2 regions of the Diaphorobacter sp. MNS-0 genome follow, and region 1 is predicted to be linked to the other one. Evidence: predicted binding sites of a transcription regulator. Region 1 holds the regulator's gene; the other holds the start of a gene.
The links. The regulator sigma-54, encoded in region 1, starts transcription at its own class of promoters, with help from an activator protein. The targets are predictions, from matches to a motif close to TGGCANGNAANCTGCTTT.

Region 1 (4,956 bases):
GGAGGCCTGGATCAAGTCGGCGCCTAAGGACCTGCACATCCGCCGCGTGCCCGTGGCGTTCAATGCGAGCTTCGTGCCGCAGCAAAAGCTCTACTACGCGCTGGAAGGCATGGGCAAGCTGCCCGAGCTGCATGCGAAGGTGTTCCGTGCGGTGCACGTGGAACGCCTGCCGCTGAACAAGGACGAGCTGATCTTCGACTGGATCGGCAAGCAGGGCGTGGACGTGGCGAAGTTCAAGGAGGTCTACAACTCCTTCACCGTATCCAACCAAGTGCGTAAGGCGTCGCAGCTGCAGGACGGCTACCAGGTCGAGGGTGTGCCCTCCATGGGAGTGGCCGGCCGCTACTACACCGACGGCACCATGGCGGGCAACATGCAAAGCGTTCTGCAGGTGGTGGAGCACTTGGTTGGCGTAGCGCGCAAGGGCTGAAGCGCCCCGCCGCCACCAGCGACAAGCGCGCCTACGGGCGCGCTTTTTTCATGCCTGCGCACCGGTTGGCGCGGCGGCATGGCAGCCGGTGGCAGGCCTGTACGGGTTGATGCGATCCACTGCGGCGGCGGCGCGCTTGCGTCAGTACAATGACCGCAAGATTCGTGCCCTCTATGAGAACCCGATTGCCCTTCCTCCTCCTGTCCCGCGCCGCAGCGCTGGCCCTGGCGCTGGCCGCATCGCCGCTGGTGCACGCCGAAAAAGCCGACCGCAACAAGCCCATGAACATCGAGGCGGATGCCCTGCGCCACGATGAGCTCAAGCAGACCAGCGTTTTCACCGGCCGTGTCGTCATGACCAAGGGCACCATCGTGCTGCGCGGCGCGCAGCTGGAGGTGCGCCAGGATGCCGACGGCTTCCAGTACGGTGTGGTGACGGCCGAGCCGGGCAAGCGCGCCTTTTTCCGGCAAAAGCGTGACACCGCGCCGGGCGCGCCCGACGAGTTCGTCGAGGGCGAGGGCGAGGTCATCGAATACGACGGCCGCGCCGACGTGGTGAAGCTCATCCGCCGCGCCGAGCTGCGCCGCTACCGCGAGGCCACACTGACCGACGAGCTGGCCGGCGCCCTCATCGTCTACAACAACCTCACGGACGTGTTCACCGTGGACGGGCAGAAGACCGCGCCCGCTGGCGCCACTGCCGGCACGCCGGGCGGCCGGGTGCGGGCGGTGCTCGCGCCCAAGGAGCCTGCATCGGGCACCAGCGCCACGCCGCCCGTGCGCACCGAGCCGCCCGCGCTGCGTACTAGCCCCAGCCTGGACGGCGCGAAGTGAGCGCGGGCTTGGACGATGCGCGCATGAGCGAAGGCGTCAGCCGCCTGGAGGCGCTGCACCTGGAGAAGTCCTACGGCAGCCGCAAGGTGGTCAAGGACGTGTCCGTGGTCGTGCAAAAGGGCGAGGTGGTGGGCCTATTGGGCCCCAACGGCGCCGGCAAGACCACGTCGTTCTACATGATCGTCGGCCTGGTGCGCAGCGATGGCGGCCGCATCAGCATCGACGGGCAGGACGTGACGGACATGCCCATCCACCGGCGCTCGCGGCTGGGCCTGTCGTACCTGCCGCAGGAAGCCTCGATCTTTCGCAAGCTCAATGTCGAAGACAACGTGCGCGCGGTGCTGGAGCTGCAGACCGACGAGGCCGGCCGCTCCCTGCCGCGCGCCGAGGTGGAGCGGCGCCTGACCGCGCTGCTGCAGGAACTGCGCGTGGACCACCTGCGCAAGTCGCCTGCACTGGCGCTGTCGGGCGGCGAGCGCCGGCGCGTGGAGATCGCGCGCGCGCTGGCCACGCAGCCGCGCTTCATCCTGCTGGACGAACCCTTCGCCGGCATCGACCCGATCGCCGTGATCGAGATCCAGCGCATCATTGGCTTTCTCAAGGCGCGCGGCATTGGCGTGCTGATCACCGACCACAACGTGCGTGAGACGCTGGGCATCTGCGACCACGCCTTCATCATCAGCGACGGCCAGGTGCTGGCACAGGGCACGCCGTCGGACATCGTCGACAACGCGGAAGTGCGCCGGGTGTACCTGGGCGAGCACTTCCGCATGTGAGAGTGATGGGCGACCACGGCACGATGCAGGACCAGACAGCGGGTTGCAGGCCATGAAGCCCGGCCTGTCGCTGCGCGTCTCGCAGCACCTGGCGCTCACGCCGCAGCTGCAGCAGTCGATCCGCCTGCTGCAGCTGTCCACGCTGGAGCTGGCCCAGGAGGTCGAGCAGATGCTCGACGAGAACCCCTTCCTGGAGCGCACGCTGGAAGAGGCCCCGCGCGAGGAGTTCGGCCTGGCCCAGGCTGATGCGCCGGTGAGCGAGCAAGACCGCGAAGCCGAGGATGCTATTTATTCAGGAGCTGTCAGCGCAGGACAGGAAAGCGCTACAAGCCAAAATGATGCAGAAACCTCCACCGCCGAAACGACGGCCGAACCCGCGGACTGGGAAGGCGACGGCTCGGTAGACCTGGCGCCCGACGACAGCGAGTGGGGCGGCGACGCCCCGGCGCGCAACGGTGCCGGCGCGGGGAGCGACGACGAGGTGGACGCCACCGAGCTGGCCCGCAGCCAGGAGTCGCTCACGGCCTTCCTGCACCGCCAGGCGCTGGCGCTGCGCCTGTCCGAGCTGGACATGGCCGCGCTGCGCTTCCTCATCGAATCGCTGAACGACGACGGCTACCTGGACGAGTCGCTGCAGGACCTGGCCGCCAGCCTGGCGGGCACCGAAGACCCCGAGCAACTCGATGAATTGGTGCACCGCTTCACCGTGGCGCTGCGCCTGCTGCAAAGCCTGGAGCCCGCGGGCGTGGGCGCGCGCGGACTGGCCGAATGCCTCACGCTGCAGTTGCGTGCGATGGACCAGGACGAAGAGGGCGACCCCGACGTGATCCAGGCCGCGCTGGCCATCTGCGGCCAGCCGCTGGACCTGCTGGCCAAGCGCGACGTGCGCCGCCTGGCGCAGGCCTGCGGCACCAGCGAAGAGCGCACGCGCGCCGCGATGGCCTTGATCGCGCGGCTGGAGCCACGCCCGGGCAGGCGCTTTGCCGACGTGGACCGCAACATCATCGTGCCCGACGTGATCGTCAAGAAAACCGGCCGCGGCGGACAGCAGAACTTCAGCGTGCAGCTCAACCCGGACGTGATGCCGCGCCTGCGCGTGCACGACATCTACGCCGGTGCGTTGCGCGGCGGCCGTGGCGAAGGCCACCAGGCGCTGCAGGCACGGCTGCAGGAGGCGCGCTGGTTCATCAAGAACATCCAGCAGCGTTTTGACACCATCCTGCGCGTGTCGCGCGCCATCGTGGAGCGGCAGAAGAACTTCTTCGTGCATGGCGAACTGGCCATGCGCCCGCTGGTGCTGCGCGACATTGCCGATGAACTGGGCCTGCACGAGTCCACCATCAGCCGCGTGACCACCGCCAAGTACATGGCCACGCCGCAAGGCACCTACGAACTCAAGTATTTCTTCGGCTCGGGGCTGGGCACCGAAACCGGCGGCAACGCCTCCAGCACGGCCGTGCGCGCGCTCATCAAGCAGTTCATCGCGGCCGAGAACCCGCACAAGCCGCTGTCGGACAGCCAGATCGCCGAGATGCTCAAGGAGCAGGGCATTGAATGTGCGCGCCGCACCGTGGCCAAATACCGTGAGGCGCTCAAGATCGCCCCGGCCAACCTCCGCAAGGCACTTTGAACCATGGCACGCGTCGTCTTCGACCTTCCCCCGCACTTCGGCTTCAGTACCGAGCTGCAGATCTACATCAGCCATGTCAACCAGGGCGGGCACCTGGACAACGCGCAGTTGCTCAGCCTCGTGTCCGAGGCGCGCGTGCGTTTCTTCAAGTCGCTGGGCTACCCCGAGGCCGACGTGGCGGGCCTGTCCACCGTGGTGGGCGACATCGTGGCGCAGTACAAGTCCGAGGCGTTCCACGGCGAGACGCTGCGCGTGGAGATGACGCCGCAGGACTTCAACCGCTACGGCTTCGACCTCGTCTTCCGGTTGACCGAGAAGAGCCAGGGGCGCGAGATCGCGCGCGGCAAGACCGGCATCGTCTTCATCGACCGTGCGGCCCGCAAGCCCGCACCCATTCCTGAATCCGTGCTCCAGCCATTGCTGCAGCGCGCAGCACAGCCGCAATGAACCAGCTTCAACTCTTTTTGCCCTGCGCCGCTGGCGTGGAGGGCTACCTAGCCGACGAGGTGCACAGCCTCACGGGGCTGGCCGGGCAGGACCTGCTCGTGGGCCGCGCGGGCGTGCTGCTGCGCGCCTCCTGGCGCGACGCGCTGCGCCTGAACCTGCACAGCCGCCTGGCGCAACGCGTGCTGGTGCAACTGGCCGAGCGGCCCTACCGCAACGAGGACGACATCTATGCCGCCGCGGCCGACGTGGCCTGGGAGATCTGGTTCACCCCGCGCCAGAGCTTCAAGGTGGAGGTGACGGCGCAGCACAGCCCGCTCAAGAGCCTGAACTTCGCCGCGCTGCGCGTGAAGGATGCCGTGGCCGACCGCTTCCGCGCCAAGGCCGGCGTGCGCCCCGACGTGCAGACGCAGTGGCCCGACGTGCGCGTGCACCTGCACCTGACCAGCGACCGCGCCCAGATCTACATCGACACCTCGGGCGAGCCGCTGTTCAAACGCGGCTGGCGCGAGGACAAGGGCGACGCGCCGCTCAAGGAAACGCTGGCCGCCGCCATGATCGCCGCCACCGGCTGGGACCCGCATGGCGAGCAGCCGCTGCCGCTGTACGACCCCTGCTGCGGCAGCGGCACCGTGGTCATCGAGGCCGCGCAGATCGCCTGCCGCATCGCGCCGGGCCTGCAGCGGCGCTTTGCCTTCGAGAAGCTATTGCCGCACCAGGCGCATGTCTGGTCTGCTATCAAGGATGAAGCGGCCAGCGCCGTTACCGCGGCTTCGGTGCCGATTTTTGGCAGCGACGTGTCGCACCGCATGGTGGACTTTGCCCAGCGCAATGCCGTGCGCG
Region 2 (4,956 bases), 1.8 Mb from region 1:
CGCGACCACCAGCGCCGCGATCACCAGGCCGATCATGAACCGCAGGCTGGGCACCGTGGCGTCCAAGGCCGTGGCGGTGTGCACGGTGCGCTGCGGCGGATAGCCCGAAGCGGTGGCGCCGCGCGCCGCCCCCGTATCCCTGGCCGGCCTGGAATCGGTCGGCTCCTGCGGCCCGCTGTTGCCCATGGCGTTGTCCCCTTGCATCGCTTCTCGAAGTCGTGTCCGGCGCGTATTGTCTGCTGCGCGGCCCCGCGCCCCTGTAGGCGGCAGCCGCCACAGACTGCACGCGGGCGGGCGGGCGGTTGACAGCGCACGCCGTGCACCGCGCCGCCCGTAAGGCGCTCCACACTACCGATCAATGACCTAAAATAGCCCCAGAGCGCTTGTAGCAAGCGCGAGCAGCTATCAAAATAAAAGCGCCTCTGCCGCACCGCCCCGTCGGCACGCACCTACCGGTCTACCCGAACAAAACCACCGCGCCGCCGCCTTGACCGCCACCGCCACTCCCCTGATTGCCGCCGGCACCCTGCTGGGCGGCATCGGCCTGTTCCTGCTGGGCATGACCATGCTGACCGACGGGCTCAAGCTGGCGGCCGGGCGCGCGCTGGAGCGCATCCTGGCCGCCTGGACGCGCACGCCGCTGCACGGGCTGGTGACCGGGGTGGCGCTCACGGCGCTGGTGCAATCGTCCACCGCCATGACGGTGGCGGCCATCGGTTTCGTCAACGCGGGGTTGCTGGGCTTCAGCTCCGCGCTGTGGGTGGTGTTCGGCTCCAATCTGGGTTCATCGGTCACCGGCTGGCTCGTCGCGTGGCTAGGCTTTGCGGTGAAGGCCGATGCCTTCGCCCTTCCGTTCATCGGCATCGGCATGGCGCTGCAAATCACCGGCAGCGGCACGCGGCGCGGGGCGCTGGGCCAGGCGGTGGCGGGGTTCGGCGTGCTGTTCCTGGGCATCGAACTGCTGCGCCAGGGCTTCACCGGGCTGGGTCCGCAGGCGCTGCCACCGCTGTCCAGCGACCTGCCGGGCCTGGCGCTGGCAGTGCTCATCGGCCTGGGCATGACGGTGGTGCTGCAGGCCTCGTCGGCCACGCTGGCGGTGGTGCTCACGGCCGTGGCGGGCGGCTCGCTGGCGGTGGAAGTGGGCGCGGGCGTGGTCATCGGCGCCAACGTGGGCACCACGCTCACGGGCATCCTGGCCGCCATCCACGCCACTTCCAACGCGCGGCGCCTGGCGGCGGCACACGTGCTGTTCAACGTGGTGACGGCCGCGGCGGCCCTGGCGCTGCTGTCGCCCCTGCTCGCGGCCATCCATCACCTGGGCGTATGGCTCACGGGTGAGGGAGACGCAGTGACGCAGCTCGTGATCTTCCACACCGCGTTCAACCTGCTGGGCGTGCTGCTCATGTGGCCGCTGTCGGGGCCGCTTGCGCGCTTTCTGCTGGCACGCTTTCGCTCGGCGGACGAAGACGTGGCCCGTGCGCAGTTCCTGGACCACAACGTGGCCGCCGTGCCCGCGCTGGCCCTGCAGGCGCTGCGCCGCGAGATGGCGCGCGTAGGCCACCTGGCACTGCAGCTGGCGTCGGATGCCACCCGCATGGCGCCCGTCGCCCTGCCCTGGCAACCGGCCGGCGCACAGGCCGCGAGCCAGCTCACGCGCCAGTTGCAGGCGCTGGAGCAGCTGCAGCAGCAGGTGGGCGCGTTTGTGAGCGACGTGAGCCGCCAGCCGCTATCGCGCGACGTGGCCGACCAGATGCCCGAGCTGCTGCGCATTGCGGGCTACTACGACACGCTGGCGCGTGTCATGCACCAGGTGGGCCAGCAGGCGCTGCGCGTCACGCACCCCGCAACGGTAGCGCCCACCACGCCCGAAGGCCACCCCCTGGCCGCGCTGCCCCTGGCCTTCACCGCGGCGCTGGATTTTTTTGCCGCCGCCGATCCCAAGGCCCACGACCTGGACCAGGTGAACACCGCACACACCGTGTTCGACGCGGCGTATGAAGCCGCCAAGGCCGCCGTGCTGCGCGCGGGTGCCCAGGGCTTGCTGGAAGTGACGGCCGTGCACGAGTGGACGGGCCTGCTGGGCGACCTGCGCCGCGCCGTGGAACAGGCCCACAAGGCAGCGCAGCATCTGGCAGCCCTGCCGCGTCTCAAACCCACCCCGCCCGCCAACGGCCCCACAGGCGGCACACCCGGCGCCGAGTGATCCGCGGGAGTAGATCAGGCAAAAGCGCCTAAAACGCCCTCGCATACTGCGCTGGCAGCTATATAAAGCATAGCAATCTGAGCACATCCGTACGGCTGCACCCCCAACGGGTGTTCCGTCATGGGCCGACGCACTGTTGCGTTATGGCACACGGCTGCGCCGCTGCGGCACAGCCGCGGCACGCCCCACCGCCCCTCCCCTCTGCAGCCGTTCTGGCACGGCGCTTGCACTGAGGCACTGCCGCCGCCGCATCGGTGGCATTCCTTCACAAGCATTCAGGAGACACCACATGAACATGGCCGAAATCGCCAGCCTTGGCATCGCCAACCCCTACAAGCAGCAGTACGGCAACTACATCGGCGGGCAGTGGGTGGCGCCCGTGGACGGGCAGTACTTCGAGAACATCTCGCCCATCAACGGCCAGAAGTTCACGGCCGTGCCGCGCTCCAACAGCAAGGACATCGACGCCGCACTGGACGCCGCGCACAAAGCCAAGGCCGCGTGGGGCCGCACCTCGACCACCGAGCGCGCCAACATCCTGAACCGCATCGCCGACCGCATGGAAGCCAACCTGCTGCAGATCGCCGTGGCCGAGACCATCGACAACGGCAAGCCGCTGCGCGAGACCATGGCAGCCGACATTCCGCTGGCCATCGACCACTTCCGCTACTTCGCCGGCGCCGTGCGCGCGCAGGAAGGCGGCATCAGCGAGATCGACGCCGACACCATCGCCTACCACTTCCATGAGCCACTGGGCGTGGTCGGGCAGATCATTCCGTGGAACTTCCCCATCCTGATGGCGGTGTGGAAGCTCGCCCCCGCGCTGGCTGCGGGCAACTGCGTGGTGCTGAAACCCGCGGAGCAGACGCCCGCCTCCATCCTGGTACTGATGGAGATCATTGGCGACCTGCTGCCGCCGGGCGTAGTCAACGTGGTCAACGGCTTTGGCCTGGAGGCTGGCAAGCCGCTGGCCTCCAGCAACCGCATCGCAAAAATAGCCTTCACGGGCGAGACCACCACGGGCCGGCTCATCATGCAGTACGCCAGCCAGAACATCATTCCCGTGACGCTGGAGCTGGGCGGCAAGAGCCCCAACATCTTCTTCGAGGACGTGATGTCCGCCGACGACGGCTTCTTCGACAAGGCGCTGGAAGGCTTTGCGATGTTCGCGCTGAACCAGGGCGAGGTCTGCACCTGCCCCAGCCGCGCGTTGATCCAGGAATCGATCTACGAGCGCTTCATGGAGCGCGCGCTCAAGCGCGTGGCCGCCATCCAGCAGGGCCACCCGCTGGACAAGAACACCATGATCGGCGCCCAGGCCTCGCAGGAGCAACTGGAAAAGATCCTTTCTTACCTGGACCTGGGCAAGCAGGAAGGCGCCCAGTGCCTCATCGGCGGCGCGCGCAACACCGCCCTGGGCGGCGACCTGGCCGGCGGCTACTACGTGCAGCCCACGGTGTTCAAGGGCCACAACAAGATGCGCATCTTCCAGGAAGAAATCTTCGGGCCCGTGGTCTCGGTGACCACATTCAAGACCGAAGAAGAGGCGCTGGAGATCGCCAACGACACGCTCTACGGCCTGGGCGCGGGCGTGTGGAGCCGTGATGGCGCGCGCGCCTTCCGCATGGGCAAGGGTATCCAGGCCGGGCGCGTGTGGACCAACTGCTACCACCACTACCCCGCGCACGCCGCGTTTGGCGGCTACAAGCAGTCGGGCATCGGCCGTGAGAACCACAAGATGATGCTGGACCACTACCAGCAGACCAAGAACCTGCTGGTGAGCTACACCCAGCAGCCGCTGGGCTTCTTCTAAGCCCATACAGCGCCCCCACTGGCCGTCCCAGCGGGGGCGGCTGGTGCACGGGGGCTCCCCTTGCGTTCATTTGCACAGAGAAGGAGGTTTATCCCATGCCAGCCAAGACAATGAAAGCCGCCGTGGTCCGCGAGTTCGGCAAGCCGCTGACGATCGAAGAGGTGCCCGTGCCCACCCCCGCCGCCGACCAGATCCTGGTGAAGATCGAGGCCTCGGGCGTGTGCCACACCGACCTGCACGCCGCCGAGGGCGACTGGCCCGTCAAGCCCAATCCGCCCTTCATCCCGGGGCATGAGGGCGTGGGCTTCGTCGCCGCCGTGGGCGCCAACGTCAAGCATGTGAAGGAAGGCGACCGCGTGGGCGTGCCCTGGCTGCACTCGGCCTGCGGCCGTTGCACGCACTGCCTGGGCGGTTGGGAGACGCTGTGCGAGTCGCAGAGCAACACGGGGTATTCGGTCAACGGCGGTTTTGCCGACTACGCGCTGGCCGACCCCAACTACGTGGGCCGCCTGCCGAAAGACCTGGGCTTCGTGGACATCGCCCCCGTGCTGTGCGCCGGCGTGACCGTGTACAAAGGCCTGAAGGTGACCGACACCAAGCCCGGCGACTGGGTGGCGATTTCCGGCATTGGCGGCCTGGGCCACATGGCCGTGCAGTACGCCCGCGCCATGGGGCTGAATGTGGCTGCGGTGGACGTGGACGACGACAAGCTCGCGCTGGCCCGCCAGCTGGGCGCCAGCGTGACGGTGAACGCGCGCGACACCGACCCGGCCGCCTTCCTGCAAAAGGAGATCGGCGGCGCGCACGGCGCGCTGGTCACGGCCGTGTCGCCCAAGGCCTTCGAGCAGGCGCTGGGCATGGTGCGGCGTGGCGGCACGGTGTCGCTCAACGGGTTGCCGCCGGGCAACTTCCCTCTGCCCATCTTCGACATGGTGCTGCG

Region 2: the regulator sigma-54 is predicted to act here: its motif matches at 2,417-2,434, upstream of adh (aldehyde dehydrogenase).

Annotation. Positions count from the first base shown of each region.
Region 1 covers NZ_CP080761.1:392,481-397,436, forward strand. Annotated here, with positions in the region: gene K2L43_RS01905 (thiol:disulfide interchange protein DsbA/DsbL) at 1-430, shown strand, start outside; gene lptA (lipopolysaccharide transport periplasmic protein LptA) at 604-1,263, shown strand; gene lptB (LPS export ABC transporter ATP-binding protein) at 1,287-2,039, shown strand; gene K2L43_RS01920 (RNA polymerase factor sigma-54) at 2,092-3,669, shown strand; gene K2L43_RS01925 (thioesterase family protein) at 3,673-4,116, shown strand; gene K2L43_RS01930 (class I SAM-dependent RNA methyltransferase) at 4,113-4,956, shown strand, end outside.
Region 2 covers NZ_CP080761.1:2,158,463-2,163,418, forward strand. Annotated here, with positions in the region: gene K2L43_RS19165 (AI-2E family transporter) at 1-204, opposite strand, end outside; gene K2L43_RS10340 (Na/Pi cotransporter family protein) at 488-2,203, shown strand; gene adh (aldehyde dehydrogenase) at 2,493-4,016, shown strand; gene adhP (alcohol dehydrogenase AdhP) at 4,112-4,956, shown strand, end outside.